One region of the Rothia nasimurium genome, then DNA from elsewhere that is predicted to be linked to it. Evidence: predicted binding sites of a transcription regulator. Region 1 holds the regulator's gene; the other holds the start of a gene.
The links. Region 1 encodes HspR, which represses chaperone genes until heat shock. Its sites were predicted from a motif close to AAGTTGAGTCNNNNNGACTCAACTT; they were not measured.

Region 1 (9,085 bases):
GCGCCCCTCTCGTAGTTGAAATCGGCTCCGGCCTGGGCGAGGCTATCGTCAATCGGGCTGCCCAGGTACCCGAGGCTAACTTCCTGGCTGTTGAGGTCTATACCCCCGGCATCGCTGACCTACTGCTGAAGATGGGCCAGGCCGGGGTTGAGAATGTGCGCGTGGCCCAGGCTAATGCGCCCGAGCTCCTTGATAACTTGCTCGAAGAATCCTCGGTGGATGAGCTCTGGGTCTTCTTCCCCGACCCCTGGCACAAGGCCCGCCACCACAAGCGTCGTCTGGTTTCCCCCGCCTTTGCCGACAAGGTAGCCCGGGTGCTCAAGCCCGGCGGTACCTGGCGTTTGGCTACCGACTGGGAGGAATACGCCCTAGTCATGCGCGAGGTACTCGATGCCCACCCCGATTTCACCAATGCCCACGCCGGGGAGAACACCAGCGAGGACGACCCCGTCGGCGGCTGGGCTCCCCGCTGGGAGGGACGCGTGGTCACCAGCTTCGAACGCAAGGCAGGTGAGGCCGGACGTCGCGCCCACGACCTAACCTATATTCGTCGCTAGAACTACGGTAGGTAGATAAGATAGGCGGATACCCGCTGTCACGCATGTGTGGCTGCGGGTATCCGCCTGTTTGCATGCGGTGTAGGTCTTCTTATTGACCGGTTTTCTCGTAGGAATCAACCGCTCCGGGGTGCCCCTGCATAAAGGTATCAACCTCTGTTTTGGAGGCGGTGAGATTAGGATCGTTGGCCAGGTAGTACCTGGTTTCTCGAACGATTAGCCCCGACATGATAAGTAGACCGATGAGGTTGGGGATGGCCATGAGTCCGTTGGCGATGTCTGAGAAGGTCCAGGCTACGGTCAGTTCCATGGTGCAGCCGAAGTAGACGATGACCGCGAAGAAAAGGCGGTAGGGGGTGACGCCCCGGCGGCCAAAGAGCCTTTCGATATTGCGTTCGCCGTAGTAGGCCCAGCCCAGAATAGTGGAGTAGGCAAAGAGCACCAGGCCGATGGTCACGATCCAGCTACCGGCGGGCCCAATCACCGATGCAAAGGCCTGGCTGGTCATCACTGAGGCTGATATCTGTTCGCCGGTGGAGTCGGTTGCCTGCCACATGCCGGTGACAACCAGCACCAGGCCGGTGCAGGTCACCACGATCATGGTGTCGATGAAGGTCTGGGTCATGGAGACCAGCCCCTGTCGGACCGGGTGGGTGGTCTGGGCAGCGGCTGCCGCAATGGCAGCAGAGCCCATACCCGATTCGTTGGAGAAAATACCGCGGGCTACACCGTACTGTACGGCGTACATGAGGGAGGCCCCGGCAAAGCCGCCCACGGCGGAGGTACCGGTGAAGGCGTCCGAAAAAATCTGCCCCAGGGCAGCTGGAAGTGCCGCAGCGTTAACACCCAGAATGTAAAGAGCCCCGCCCACGTAGAAGAGGATCATAATCGGCACAAAACCGGCGGTTACCTTGCCGATGGACTTAATGCCACCCATCAGCACAAAGAGGGTGATGATGGCCAGGACGATGCCGGTCAGGCCGGTGGGCAGGTGGAAGGTGTCTTCGAGGTTGTGGGCAATGGAGTTACCCTGGGCGGTATTGCCGATGCCGAAGGACGCCAGCACGGCAGCTACCGCGAAGAAGAGGGCTAGGAATTTGCCCAGGGGGCCCTTAATACCGCGCTGGAGGTAGTACTGGGGGCCGCCGGAGATTTCCCCCTTGGCGTCGGTGGTGCGGTAGCGCACGCCGAGGAAGGCCTCGGAGTATTTGGAGGCCATACCGAAGAGGGCGGTGATCCACATCCAGAAGAGGGCGCCGGGGCCGCCGATAGAAATTGCGGTGGCAACACCCACGATATTGCCGGTGCCCACGGTGGCTGCCAGGGCGGTGGTGAGGGACTGGAATTGGGAGATATCGCCGCCGGGGGCGTCCTCGTCCTTGCGTTCGAGGAAGGCTAGCCGGTTGGCGACGGCTAGTTTTGTGAGCTGGATAAAGCCCAGCCGGATGGTGAGGTAGATACCGGTACCGAGGAGCAGGGGTATCAGGACGAAGGGCCCCCAAATCAGGGAGCTGATCGCACTCAAGATGTCTTGGACGGTCATGTGTTTTCCTTGGATTCGTCGCTTGGGTGAGGGAACCTGTGCGACGGGCGTGATGAAACGAGCGCCCCACCAAGCCGCATGGCCGGTGGGGCGCTCTTCTACTATATCGCCGGGGAGGGTACAGACCCTATTTGGTCTCGCCAGCTGGGGTTTAGTGACCTGCCAGCAGTTCTCGGACGCGCGGCATCACCTTGGTGCCGTAGAGCTCAATCGAGCTCATGGAGTGCTCGTGGGCCAGAGCTCCGTTGGAGAACTTAAGATCAAAGCGGTTGATTCCCAGCTTCTGAGCGGTATCGGCAATTTTTTGCGCGACGGTTTCGGGCGAACCTACATACAAGGCACCGTGTTCAATTTCGTGCTCAAATTCGCGTTCCCCTGCCGGCCCCCAGCCGCGTTCAGAGCCAATTTTATTACGGTTGGCAATCCAGTGCTCGCGCAGCTGCTTGCGGGCCTCTTCGTCGGTGTCGGCGATGTGGCCGGGTGAGTGCACGGCAATGGGCAGGGTTCCGTTGCCCAGCTGTTCGTTGGCCCGGCGGTAGAGGTCGGTGTAGGGCTTGAAGCGCTCAGCGGGGCCTCCGATGATAGCGAGCATGAGCGGGGTCTTGTACTGGGCCGCGCGGGCAACAGATTCAGGGCTGCCACCAACAGCCAGCCAGTGCTTAAGAATACCCTCGGTCTTGGGGTAGATCTCCTGGTTGACCAGGGGCTCGCGGTTGCCGGGGTTCCAATTGAGAGGTTCTTGGGTGATGATTTTAGTGAAGAGGTCGAACTTCTCGGAAAAGAGGGAGTTGTAGTCTTCAAGTTTGTAGCCGAAGAGGGGGAAGGACTCGGTGAAGGAGCCACGGCCCAGTACAGCTTCGGCGCGGCCGTTGCTGAGGGCGTTGATGGTGGCGAAGCGCTGGTAGACGCGGATGGGGTCGTCGGAGGAGAGGACGGTGACGGCCGAACCTAGGTGGATGCGCTCTGTGGAGGTTGCCAGGCCCGCCAGGATGGTGTCGGGGGCGCTAACGGCATAGTCGGGACGGTGGTGCTCACCGATACCGAAGAAGTCGACGCCGACGCGGTCGGCCAGTTGGCCCTGCTCAAGGACGTTGCGGATGACCTGGGCGTGGTGCAGGCGGTTCCCTGCCAGGTCGGCGGTGGTGTCGCCGAAGGTGTCCAGACCCATCTGGAAGGCTGTGTTATCGACGCTGGGCAGGCTGGGGCGCAGGTCGGGGGCGGTGTTGATGTCGGTCATGAGGGTTTCCTTTCGGTGTCAGCTTTCTCATCTACAGTTAGTTCAACACTAGCCCAGATTATTTTATTCCGAAAGTTTTTTGTGGGGCTATACAGTGCCTTTCAATAACTATCCGCCAGCAATACTTTTCAAGAAGACTCCGGGAAGAACCAAGGAAGCAGAACACCCAGAAGCTTCCGAGACTCATGCTGGATTACTTTTCTTTGGTTTTGCGACAGAATCAACTCGTCAATAAAAGGATCAGAAGCCCATACACAGCTAAGACTTAAAACTGACTGCAGATTTGAGACCCACACCGGAGGTGCACTCCCTTGCACAGCTCGCTGCTCATAGACTGTTACAGCATCGTTCAGACATTCAAACCAAGCATCAGGAAGGGTATCAGGAGAACCCAGCAGAACAACTATTACCGCCCGCACAACTCGGGCGTCCTCCTGCTGTACCCAGGCGATATCGGAGCTAACCAGTCTTTGCGCCAGAACCTCAAGGACTTCATCGGCTGTTGCGATACCAGCAGAAGCACATTCGGCTAGGCAATCGGCACCGTGAGCAATCGCGTGTAGCCAGCCCAGCTGGGAATCATACCCGCGAGTATCTTTCTCGCCGAGGTACCAGCGGCGGCAGGCTTCAAAGACAGAACGGTTGTGAGCCCCCGCTTGAATCGTCCAACGGAGAATCAGAGGGGCAAACGCTCTTGCTTGAATTTGAGAGTGTTCGAGGTACCCTATCGCAGTGGCTTGTATGTATGGTAGAGATGAATCCCACTGTCCCGAGAGGATGCCCTGGGCCAGTTCTTCGTAAGCCCAACCATCTCTTACAGTCGGGTCAGGACTAGTCATTGCAGTAAGTAGTTCGCTCAGAGTATGCGCCACCTGGGGTTCTCCTCCACTCTGCTCAGACACCCTTTCGGCTATCTAACTACTTTCACATTCTATGTAGTTTCATCTCGAGAGCGAAGGATATAAAGAAACACCTGCCCCGCTAGTCTTCTCCAGCCATATTTTTACTGTAGCAATGGTTGCCATCCGCGCGAATCTCTTTCGCGCTGATGGCAACCATCGTTACAGTCAGGGTCTAGGGGTCGGGTTTAGCGCGGCCGGTAGAGCACCACAGCCTGGGAGGTCTGGCGGGCCGCCGGACGCTTGCCCCGGGCCAGGTGCACAGCCCCACCTGAGGTTCCGGCAGCAAAGATGCGAGAGTTCTCCTGCAGGCGATTGCGCAGGGCCTCATTTTCAGCCTGCAGCTCGCCCATGCGGGCCCGCAGGGCCTCCACCTGGTTCTCGAGTTGCATAATGCGCTTAATACCCTCGAGGGAGACGCCGGACTGGGAAAGCTCCTGAATCTCCTGGAGTTTCTGCACGTCGCGCTCGGAGTAGCGGCGGGCCCGCCCCGGTGCACGCTGGGGCTGCACCAGCCCTAGCCGGTCGTACTGGCGCAGGGTCTGCGGGTGCATACCGGCCAGTTCGGCAGCTACAGAGATAACGAAGACCGGGCGGTCAGATTCGAGAGCCATTCTTAGTCACCAGCTTTCCTCAGCAGGTCCTCACGGGGGTTGGCCTGGGGTGCCACCGCGAAGAAGGCGTCGAGAGCTGCCTCGGCTTCGGGTGTGAGGTTGGTGGGCAGCTGCACCTCGGGGATAACCAGCATATCGCCGGTGCCCTTCTTGGTCACGAAGCCGCGGCCCTTAGCACGCAGCTTACGGCCGGACGGGGCCCCGGCAGCAAGGCGGAGTTTGACGCTCCCGCCATCGAGGGTGGGGGCCTCAATCACGCCGCCCTTGACGGCTTCTTCCAGGGTGACGGGCACACGCACGAGCAGGTTATCACCCTCGCGGTCAAAGACGGGGTGGGAGTCGACGCGGACGGTGACGATCAGGTCCCCTGCCCCACCAGCACCGGGGTGCCCCTTACCGCGGGCACGGATTTTCTGGCCGTCCTTGACGCCGCGTGGCAGGCGCACCTGGGTCTGGGAGCCACCGGGGCGGAAAACCGAGACCTCAGCGCCGTCGTAGGCCTGCTGGATAGTAATGCGGGCGCTGGTGGTGGCGTCCTCGCCCTTGGGGGCTGAGAAGCCGCCGCCGGGGAAGCCACCCGCACCACCGGGGAAGCCACCGGTGGAACGTCCAGCCCCGCCGAAACCGGCACCGCCACCGAACATACCGCCGAGCAGGTCTTCAATGTTGATGCCGCCAGCGCCACTGTTGGTGGAGTAGCTGAAGTTGCCGCCACCGGGGAACCCACCCGGGAAGCCGCCACCAGCCCCGCCGAATCCGGCAGCGCCGTACTTACGGATCTGGTCGTATTCTTCCTTCTGCTTGGGGTCTGAGAGTACGTCGTAGGCTTCTGAGACCTCCTTAAACTTCATCTCAGCGGCCTCGTCGCCGGGGTTCTGGTCGGGGTGGTACTTGCGGGCCAGCTTGCGGTAGGCCTTCTTGATATCTGCCTCGGAGGAATCCTCGGCTACGCCTAGTACCTTATAAAAATCTTGATGGAGCCAGTTTTCGCTCGCCATATGCCTCTCCTTCCGAGGTAGATCGTGTCTCTTTTAGGGGTGATGGTGGTAGAAGGGGCGGGCACCTAGCCTGACGTATCAGGCCGGGTGCCCGCCCGCGTCCCTTATTCTGCTACCGCAACAGCTACCTGGGCGGTGCGGACCACGCGGTCCTTCACCTTGTAACCGTTGCGAAGAACCATGGAGACTGAGTCGGGCTCAACCTCGCTGGTCGGCTGCTGCAGTACAGCCTCGTGAACCTGGGGGTTGAAGGGTTCGCCGACTTCGCCAAAGCGCTCTAGGCCCTGCTTGGTTAGGGTCTCTTCGAGCTTGTTAGCGATGGCGGCGAAGGGGCCTTCTTCAAGGTCGCCGTGCTTGCGGGCGGCATCGATATCGTCAATGACGGGCAGCAGAGCTGCTACCAGATCGGCGATGACGAAGTCGCGCAGCTGGTCTTTTTCCTTGGCGGTGCGGTTCTTGTAGTTGGTGAACTCGGCCTGAAGGCGGCGCAGATCTTCAAGACGTTCGGCGGCCAGGGCCGCGTCAGCGCTCTCAGCTGCCTCTGCACTTTCGCCGGCCTCGGCTGCGGCAGATTCCTCATCTGCCGCAGCGTCAGCAGCTACACCTTCGGGCTCGGGGTGGCCTTCAGCAGCCGGGGCGGCGAAGGCTTCCTCCAGAGGGTCGGTACCCTCGGGCTGGTTGTCGACGGGCTCGTTGGTGTTCTCAGCCATGATTAGTTCTTCTTCTCGTCTTCTTCATCGATTACTTCGGCGTCAACGACGTCGTCGTCTTCAGCCTTGGCGCCTTCACCGGCTGCTGCATCTGCCTGAGCCTGGGCGTAGAGAGCCTCGCCCAGCTTGGTCTGAGATGCCTGCAGCTTCTCGAAAGCAACCTTGACGGCGTCATCGTCTTCACCTTCAAGGGCAGCCTTCAGGGCGTCAACGTCGGCCTGAACCTCGGTCTTGACGTCCTCGGGCAGCTTCTCGCCGTTGTCCTTGATGAGCTTCTCGATGGAGTAGGCGGTGTTCTCAGCAGCGTTGCGGGTCTCGGCGGCCTCGCGGCGGGCCTTGTCCTGCTCGGCGTGAGCCTCGGCGTCCTTGACCATGCGGTCGATGTCTTCCTTGGAGAGGGAGGTACCGCCGGTGATGGTCATGGACTGCTCGGTGCCGGTGCCCTTGTCCTTAGCTGAGACGTGCACGATGCCGTTGGCGTCGATGTCGAAGGTAACTTCGATCTGGGGGACGCCGCGGGGGGCGGGTGCGATGCCGGTCAGTTCGAAGGTGCCCAGGTTCTTGTTGTCGCGGGTGAACTCGCGCTCGCCCTGGAAGACCTGGATCGATACTGAGGGCTGGTTGTCTTCAGCGGTGGTGAAGGTTTCGGAACGCTTGGTGGGGATCGCGGTGTTGCGCTCGATCAGCTTGGTCATCACGCCGCCCTTGGTCTCGATGCCGAGGGAGAGGGGGGTGACGTCGATGAGCAGAACGTCCTTGCGCTCACCCTTCAGCACACCTGCCTGCAGGGCTGCACCCATAGCAACGACCTCGTCGGGGTTGACGCCCTTGTTGGGCTCGCGACCACCGGAGAGTTCTTTGACGACCTCAGTGACGGCAGGCATACGGGTTGAGCCACCGACCAGCACGATGTGGGCAATGTCTGAAACCTTGACGCCAGCTTCAGCGATTACGTCGTTGAAGGGCTTCTTGGTGCGCTCGATCAGGTCTACGGTCATGTCCTGGAACTTGGCGCGGGTCAGCTTTTCATCCAGGTGGATGGGACCCTCAGGGGTGACAGACAGGTACTGCAGGGAGATGTTGGTGGAGGTTGCAGAAGACAGTTCCTTCTTGGCCTGTTCTGCGGCTTCACGCAGACGCTGCAGGGCAATCTTGTCCTTGGAGAGGTCGGCACCGGTCTTGGACTTGACCTGCTCCAGCAGCCAGTCGACGATACGCTGGTCCCAGTCGTCGCCACCCAGGCGGTTGTCGCCGGAGGTTGCGCGTACCTGGATGGTGGAGAAGCCGTCTTCGTCCTTGCCAACTTCGAGCAGGGAGACGTCGAAGGTACCGCCGCCGAGGTCGAAGACCAGGATCAGTTCGTCTTCGTTGCCCTTGTCGAGGCCGTAGGCCAGGGCTGCTGCGGTGGGCTCGTTGACGATACGCAGGACGTTGAGGCCCGCAATTTCGCCGGCTTCCTTGGTGGCCTGACGTTCGGCGTCGTTGAAGTAGGCGGGGACGGTGATGACGGCGTCGGTGACCTTATCGTTCAGGTAGGCTTCAGCGTCACCCTTGAGCTTCATGAGGATACGGGCTGAGATTTCCTGGGCGGTGTACTTCTTGCCGTCGATGTCGGTGGTCCAGTTGGTGCCCATGTGGCGCTTGACGGAAGCGATGGTGCGGTCAACGTTGGTGACTGCCTGACGCTTTGCAACGTCGCCGACCAGAACTTCGCCATCCTTTGAGAAAGCTACGACGGAGGGGGTGGTGCGGGCGCCTTCTGCGTTTGCAATGACGGTGGGCTCGCCACCTTCGAGGACTGATACAACTGAGTTGGTAGTACCGAGGTCAATACCTACTGCACGTGACATGTTTACTCCTTATGGTTTGGTTATCTGTACATCTTTCAAACAAGTTGAGTCGCATGAGCTCAACTCGTTTGTCTTGATATCTAGTTTGCCACGTTTTGAGCAGAAGTCAACAGAGTTGAGTCAAAAAGACTCAACTTTTTTGCGCAGTTCGAGTTTAGGCTAGTGGGGAGCGGATGGACCCCCGCCCTGCCCTTGCAGGGCAAGGCGGGTGGCGGCGTCCGCGCCTTTTAAAACACTGAAAGTGGACACAAAAAAGTCGGCACCCCCACAACAGGGGGGGGTACCGACAGGTCTGATACTTCGGAGACTCTACGTCTTAGTTGAGCTCAGCTTCCTTACCGTTGAAGGTATCGAGCAGGCTGGCCTTAAGGCTCTCTTCAGCGTTCATACCTACAGCCATCCAGTTCTCTCCATAGGTAACCCAGCCGCCTTCAAAGTCAGACTGAGAAAATTCGGCAACCTGATTCTCATCAACTGAAGCACCGTTTACATAGAACCCCATAATGAGGGGCGAAGAATCGTCAATAGCCATCATGCCTTCAAAGCTGCTCAAGTCGGCCGGGGAGCAAATATAAATATTGACATCTTCAGGGGCAACACCCAGATCGGTAGCCCCCTGTTGCTTAGTCTCTTCAAGAGCTGACTCCAAGATGGTGTCACCGCTATCAGCACAGACA
Region 2 (6,844 bases), on a different contig from region 1:
TCCGCGTCACCCGACCAGAAAGAGGTGACGCGGAGCGGTAGGGCAGCCGGCGAAGTTCTAGGCTGCAAGTGTCGTTATCGCCGGCTGAGTCTATGGGGCTTTAGGGGCGGCCACCGGGTGCCATACCACCCATGCCACCTGCAGCAGCACCGGAGGTTGCGGTAGCGGTACCGGCCTCTGAGCCGTTGATGCTGATGGTGAAGCCGTCGCCGCTGGCGATGCCGTCGCCGTAGTTACCGGTGACATTCAGGGTACCTTCACCGGCCAGGGTTAGGTCGGTGCGGGCGTAGAGGCCGTCGACGATGTACTTGCGGTCGACGCGGGTCTGCATGGCTGCTTTGGCGTTCAGTTCGTCCAGGCTGATGCCGGGCCAGTGGGCCGGGGCCAGGGTGGCGGTGTTCTGGGTGAAGGCTGTAGCAGTCATGGCGGTCTTTCTGTCGTGCTCTGTTCGGGCTGTTGTTAACAGTCTGGTGGGCGAAGCTATGTTTAAGCTGTGGCGAACTTAGCTTGAACTTATGCATGCCAAACTTTTTCATTTCCCCTTGTCAAAAGGTAAAAATAAGGACGCCCACCCCGGCTTCCTTGCCCCTGGCAAGTAAAGCGGGTGCGGGCGTCCTGCTCGCTCACTGACCCCTAGCGCACGCTGGTGAGGGAGCCGGTGGCGGGTGACGTACATGCCGCACAGAATCAGAATGGCGACGAGGTCGAGGGCAGCTGCTGTGATGATGGTGTTCACGGGGTTCTCCGAGGGGTGTATCTGGTCTTGTTTTGCTTGATAACCAGTGTTCTCTCAGAGTCTGTGTTTAGCCTGTGTTGTACTTAGCCTTCACTTATGAGCACCTACAGACAGCCCTTTTAGTGCCTTTGACCTGGTGAAACTCACAGAAGAAAAAGTTTTAGATGCCTTCGTGCGGGGCTGTAACGGCGTAGAGGGCGTCGGTGACGTCGGCGCGCCAGAGGTAGGTGGCACGCGCGTCCGCCCGGCCCGGGCCCTGGTTGATGACGGCGATGGGCTTGCCCGCGCGGGCAAAATCGAGGGCGATTTTGTAGGAGCTCATCACGGCCAGAGATGAGCCGAGAACCAGCAGGGAGCGCGCCCGCTCCCCCAGTTCTTTCACGGCCTGCTTACGGGCAGACGGCACAGGTTCGCCGAAGTAGACCACTGCGGGTTTGAGCTTGGTCGAGCCGCAGGCCAGGCAGCCGACCATCTGAAAATCTTGAATAAAACGGGCGTCGATCTCAGCGTCCCCGTCGGGGTTGACCTGCAAGGTGGTGCTGGCGAGGCGTTCGAGGTAGCCGGGGTTGGCGGCTTCGATGCGGGAGTCAAGAGAGGTGCGGCCCTCGTCCGCTCCGCAGTCTAGGCACTCAATGCGGGAAAGATCCCCGTGCAGGGTAACGACTGTGCGGGAGCCGGCTGCGGTGTGCAGGCCATCCACGTTTTGGGTAATCAGCCCGGCAAGGCACCCCTGGGCTTCCAGGTCTGCGAGCAGGTAGTGGGCAGTGTTGGGGCGGGCCCGGTTCATCTGCCGCCAGCCCACAAAGGAGCGGGCCCAATAGCGCTGCCGCGCCACCTCGTCGAAGCGGAATTCCTGGTAGGTCATGGGCCGGTGGTTGCGCAGGGACCCGGCGGGGCCGCGGTAGTCAGGGATCCCCGAGCCCGTGGAGATTCCTGCCCCGGTGAGCACCAGAACCTGCTCGTCACGCAGGAGTTGCCGGATGCCGTCCGCCGCTACCTGCGGGTCGGTGGGCTGGGCCGTTTCGGCCACCACCCGGTCGATGGAGCGCAGGGCCGCCGCGTGAGTGGCGGCGATATCGGCGTGCGCGGTGATGGACACGGACGCCCCGGCAAAGCGGGTATCGAACATGTTGGGTTCGGGGCGGGGCTGGGTCTGGTTCACTCTTCCAGTTTAAAAGACAAAGACCCTATCGCTTCTCTCTTGACCCCGAGATAATCCGTAGGGTCAAGAGAGAAACAATAGGGTCATTCCCGGCTTTTACTCGGCGGTGACGACCAGCCCGTCGACGGTGACGTCGGGGTTGACGTCCACGCGTACGGTGTCGCCGTCCTTGATGGCACCGGCCAGGATTCCCTTGGCCAGGCGGTCGCCGATTTCGCGCTGCACGAGGCGGCGGAGCGGACGGGCGCCGTAGGCCGGGTCGTAGCCGGCAAGGCCCAGCCACTCGGTGGCGGCGTCGGTGACGTCCAGGGTTAGGCGGCGGTCTTCCAGGCGGCGAGCCATGGAGGCGATTTGCAGGCCCACGATGGAGGCCAGGTCATCGGCTGAGAGCGGCTCGAACATGATGACCTCGTCCAGGCGGTTAAGGAATTCCGGCTTGAAGCTGGCGTTGACGGTGGTCATGACGGCGCTCTTGCGGGCTTCGTCATCGAGGTTCTGGTCAATCAGGAACTGGGAGCCCAGGTTGGAGGTCAGAATCAGGATGACGTTGCGGAAGTCCACGGTACGCCCCTGGCCGTCGGTCAGGCGGCCGTCGTCGAGTACCTGCAGCAGGATATCGAAGACCTCGGGGTGGGCTTTTTCGACCTCGTCGAGGAGCACGACCGAGTAGGGGCGGCGGCGTACAGCTTCGGTGAGCTGGCCACCCTCTTCGTAGCCGACGTACCCGGGAGGGGCACCGACCAGGCGGGCAACAGCGTGCTTTTCGGCGTATTCGCTCATGTCGATACGTACCAGGGCGCGCTCGTCGTCGAACTGGAACTCAGCCAGGGCCTTGGCCAGCTCGGTTTTACCGACGCCGGTGGGGCCCAGAAAGAGGAAGGAGCCGATGGGGCGGTCGGGGTCTGAGATTCCGGCGCGGGAGCGGCGCACGGCATCGGCCACGGCGGTGACTGCCTGGCGCTGGCCGATCAGGCGCTTGCCCAGCTCATCTTCCATGTGCAGCAGCTTCTCAGATTCGCCCTGGAGCATACGGCCTGCGGGAATACCCGTCCAGGAAGAGATCACCTCGGCGATATCGTCGGCGGTCACTTCTTCAGAGACCATGGACTCTTCGGACGCGGTGGTCTCAGCCTGCTGGGCTGCGGCGAGTTCAGCTTCAAGGGCGGGAATCTCACCGTAGAGCACGCGGGAGGCCTCGGCCAGGTTACCTTCGCGCTGGGCGACTTCTGCCTTGGAGCGCAGCTCGTCAATCTGGGTTTTGAGGTCACCAACGCGGTTAAGGCCAGCCTTTTCGGCTTCCCAGCGGGCGTTGAGGGCGTCCAGTTCTTCCTTCTTGTCAGCCATATCTGCCCGCAGGGCTTCAAGGCGCTCGACGGAGGCGGGGTCGGTCTCGTTGGCCAGTGCCAGCTCTTCCATGGTCAGGCGGTCAACGGCGCGGCGCAGGGCGTCGATCTCTTCGGGGGCGGAGTCGATTTCCATACGCAGGCGGGAGGCTGCCTCGTCAATGAGGTCGATGGCCTTGTCAGGTAGCTGACGCGAAGGGATGTAGCGGTTGGACAGGTTAGCGGCAGCGACCAGGGCGGAGTCTGCGATGGCGACCTTGTGGTGGGCCTCGTATCGCTCCTTCAGACCGCGCAGAATACCGATGGTGTCTTCCACACTGGGCTCACCCACGTAGACCTGCTGGAAGCGGCGCTCTAGGGCGGCGTCCTTTTCGATGTTTTCGCGGTACTCGTCCAGGGTGGTTGCACCGATCAGGCGCAGCTCACCGCGGGCCAGCATGGGCTTGAGCATATTACCGGCGTCCATGGAGCCCTCAGAGGCACCGGCTCCCACAACCGTGTGAATCTCGTCGATGAAGGTAACAATCTGCCCCTCAGACTTCTTGATGTCTTCGAGCACGGCCTTGAGGCGCTCTTCGAATTCGCCGCGGTACTTGGCACCGGCGACCATTGCCCCCAGGTCCAGGGAGATCAGGGTCTTGCCGCGCAGGGATTCGGGCACGTCACCTGAGACCATACGCTGGGCCAGGCCCTCAACCACGGCGGTTTTACCGACGCCGGGTTCACCGATGAGCACGGGATTGTTCTTGGTGCGGCGGGAGAGCACCTGGATCACGCGGCGGATTTCGCTATCGCGCCCAATGACAGGGTCGAGTTTACCTTCACGGGCAACGGCGGTCAGGTCGGTGCCGTACTGTTCTAGGGCGCCGAAGGTGCCTTCAGGGTCGGGGGTGGTCACGGTGCGATCTCCTCTCACGGTGGGGATGGTTTCTTCGATGGTCTTTTCGGTTGCCCCGGCTTTCTGTAGGGCGCGGGCGGTGGCGTCATCACCGGCGGCGAGCGCCAGCAGCAGTATCTCGGTGGAGATGTAGGTATCGCCGAACTGGGCTGCTTTGGCTTGCGCGGTTTGAATGGCGGTTAGGACGGCCCGGCTCGGCTGGGCTTGGGCAGCGGAGGCTCCCTGCACCTTGGGTAGCTTTGAAATCTCGATGGACGCTGCCAGCGAGATGGCATCGACGTCGAGACCGGCGGTTTTGAGGACGGCTACAGCGACTCCCCCGCGCTGGTCCATGAGAGCCTTGAGCAGGTGGGGTGTATCGAGGGTGGGGTTGCCCGCGGTTTGGGCATTCATATTGGCGACCGAGAGGGCTTCTTGGCTCTTGGTTGTAAATTGGGCGTTCATTGTTCTCCTTTACCTTTTGCGTAGGTAGTTCGTTCATACTTGAGTGTACTCCACTCAGCTTTAACTTGAGTCTACTACACTCAACTATCTTGCGCTAGATACCTGAGAGAACATTTTCTTCTACCCCTATCTGCCCCAAACCTGCAGGTGTCTCGCACGGCGGGCACGCACGTCCGCCGCCTTTCTCAACTCACCGCATCACCTTTACACTGGTAGCAGTCACTCACCCAAGGAGAACCATGCCCCGCACCGCCTACGCCGTCCGCCATGTCGCCTTTGAAGACCTTGGCATCTTTGAGGATTTACTCACCGAGCGAGGTTTTAGCGTCGAATACCGCGATGCCGGTATTGACGCCCTCAACACCCCCGAGGTGCGCGAGGCGGATTTGCTGGTTATTCTGGGCGCTCCCATCAGCGTGAACGACACCCAGGACTACCCCTTCCTCTTTGAAGAAGTAGAACTCATCAAGGCGCGCATCGCCGCGCAGAAACCCATCCTGGGCATCTGCCTGGGCGCCCAACAGATTGCTCTAGCTGCAGGAGCCCAGGTTGACCCCACCGGTGCCATTGAGCTGGGCTACTCCCCGGTAGAACTTACCGAAGCCGGGAAAGAATCTGTTCTCGCGCCACTGGGCAACACCCCCGTCCTCCACTGGCACGGCGATGCCTTTACCCTGCCCGAAGATTCCCTTAGCCTAGCCCGCACCCAGATGTGCGAGAACCAGGCCTTTACCCTAGAGGACGCCGCAGGGCGGCCCTACGCTCTGGCGCTCCAGTTCCACCTTGAGGTCAACCCCCGCCATATTGAGCAGTGGCTGATTGCTTATGCCGACTACGTCAGGGCTTCAGAGCAGGACGTTGCGGTCATCCGCCGCGAGGCCTCCCTCTACGCAGAAAAGCTGACCGCAGTTGCAACCGATGTACTCAAGAGCTGGCTCGAGCAGGTTAATCTGTAAGACTTCCCCTCAGAACCTACCCAGGGCTAGTCAAGAAAGTCGTACATCGATTCTTCACGCTCTAGTCGCTCCCGAGTGGCATCATCGAGCCCTCGCATCAGGGCTCGGGCTTTTCGGTAGTCACTGATAGCGAGTAGCAGGGTGGCAATAGCGAACGAGAAGGTCAAAATCCCGCTGGTATTGCCAAAGGCAGCGGAGAGGCCAATGACGTCGGAGCCCAGCAGGGCAGCAGCAGCTGAAATGTTCTGCCCCTCAAGACGGTCGGGGGCCACCATACCGAAGAATCCGGCCAACACCCAGGTAGATACTGCCACGAGCGCGGTGACGGGCGGCAAGCCAGCCCGCACTCCCTTTTCTTGCACGCCCATTTCTTTGAAAGAAAACAGGGCAGCGACCAACAGGATGACCAGCAGGGCAGGCCCAAATGAAATCGCGTAAATGGGCACTAGCTCTCCCCCGGCACCAAAGAGGGCGCGCCCGGCAGTAATCCAGGCAGCCGATATAAAAGCCATGGGCACCAGCAGGTAGGCAAGCACCCGGCGCACGAGGCTGGGCTGCCGCCGTAGGCGCGGGTGGGTGGGTAACGATTCTGTGGTGGTAAGGGAGCGCTCTTGGTTCACCCACCTATCCTAACCGGGCAAAGCTCCCCGAGGACGGGTAGGGTGGTGCTATGAGCAGACTTGAAGCTATCTTCTTCGATCACGACGGAACCCTGGTAGATACCGAGCCCCTCTGGGCCGAGGCAAAAACTGCCCTGGCTGCCGAGTTTGGCGCTCGCTGGACCGAGCAAGACACACTCATGACCCTGGGCAAACCTGCCGCAGTGACCTTTGCCCGTATGCAGGAACTAGGGGCCGACGTCCCCGCTGATGAACTCTATAACCGGCTCAAGGCAAAGATGTCGCTACTGCTCAAGGACGCCCGGGTTGAGTTCCTGCCCGGCATTGAGGCTCTACTGGCTCAGGTAGCTGAGGCTGGCGTCCCCGCAGGTATCGTCACCAATGCAACCACCGAGCTTGCAGCTAATACCGCCCGGTTGGCACCTGCCGGTCTCTTTAAGACCCTGATAACCGATGAGCAGGTTACCAAGGCCAAGCCCGACCCCGAACCTTATCTGCTGGCGGCAAAGCATCTAGGGGTAAATCCCGCCAACTGTGTTGCCGTAGAAGACTCTGCTTCCGGAGCGCAAAGCGCTATGGCCGCAGGCATGAAGGTCGTAGTGGTCCCCGGCCTGACTGAACTGCTCCCCATAAGTTGGACTACTAAAAAACAGTCACCAACTAATGGGGAGCATCTCCTATGCGA

Region 2: a site for HspR is predicted at 4,646-4,670, ahead of clpB (ATP-dependent chaperone ClpB). Genes of this name have one in related genera too.

Annotation. Positions count from the first base shown of each region.
Region 1 is NZ_JBHSTW010000003.1:41,926-51,010, reverse strand. It holds gene trmB (tRNA (guanosine(46)-N7)-methyltransferase TrmB) at 1-557, shown strand, start outside; gene ACFP6B_RS01570 (alanine/glycine:cation symporter family protein) at 649-2,100, opposite strand; gene ACFP6B_RS01565 (LLM class flavin-dependent oxidoreductase) at 2,252-3,337, opposite strand; gene ACFP6B_RS01560 (DUF2785 domain-containing protein) at 3,466-4,209, opposite strand; gene ACFP6B_RS01555 (heat shock protein transcriptional repressor HspR) at 4,425-4,850, opposite strand; gene ACFP6B_RS01550 (DnaJ C-terminal domain-containing protein) at 4,853-5,848, opposite strand; gene ACFP6B_RS01545 (nucleotide exchange factor GrpE) at 5,953-6,558, opposite strand; gene dnaK (molecular chaperone DnaK) at 6,561-8,408, opposite strand; gene ACFP6B_RS01535 (hypothetical protein) at 8,725-9,085, opposite strand, start outside.
Region 2 is NZ_JBHSTW010000012.1:559-7,402, forward strand. It holds gene ACFP6B_RS05795 (carbohydrate-binding domain-containing protein) at 101-424, opposite strand; gene ACFP6B_RS05800 (Sir2 family NAD-dependent protein deacetylase) at 897-1,865, opposite strand; gene clpB (ATP-dependent chaperone ClpB) at 1,995-4,583, opposite strand; gene ACFP6B_RS05810 (glutamine amidotransferase) at 4,823-5,539, shown strand; gene ACFP6B_RS05815 (hypothetical protein) at 5,566-6,159, opposite strand; partial or broken gene ACFP6B_RS05820 (HAD family hydrolase) at 6,210-6,844, shown strand, end outside.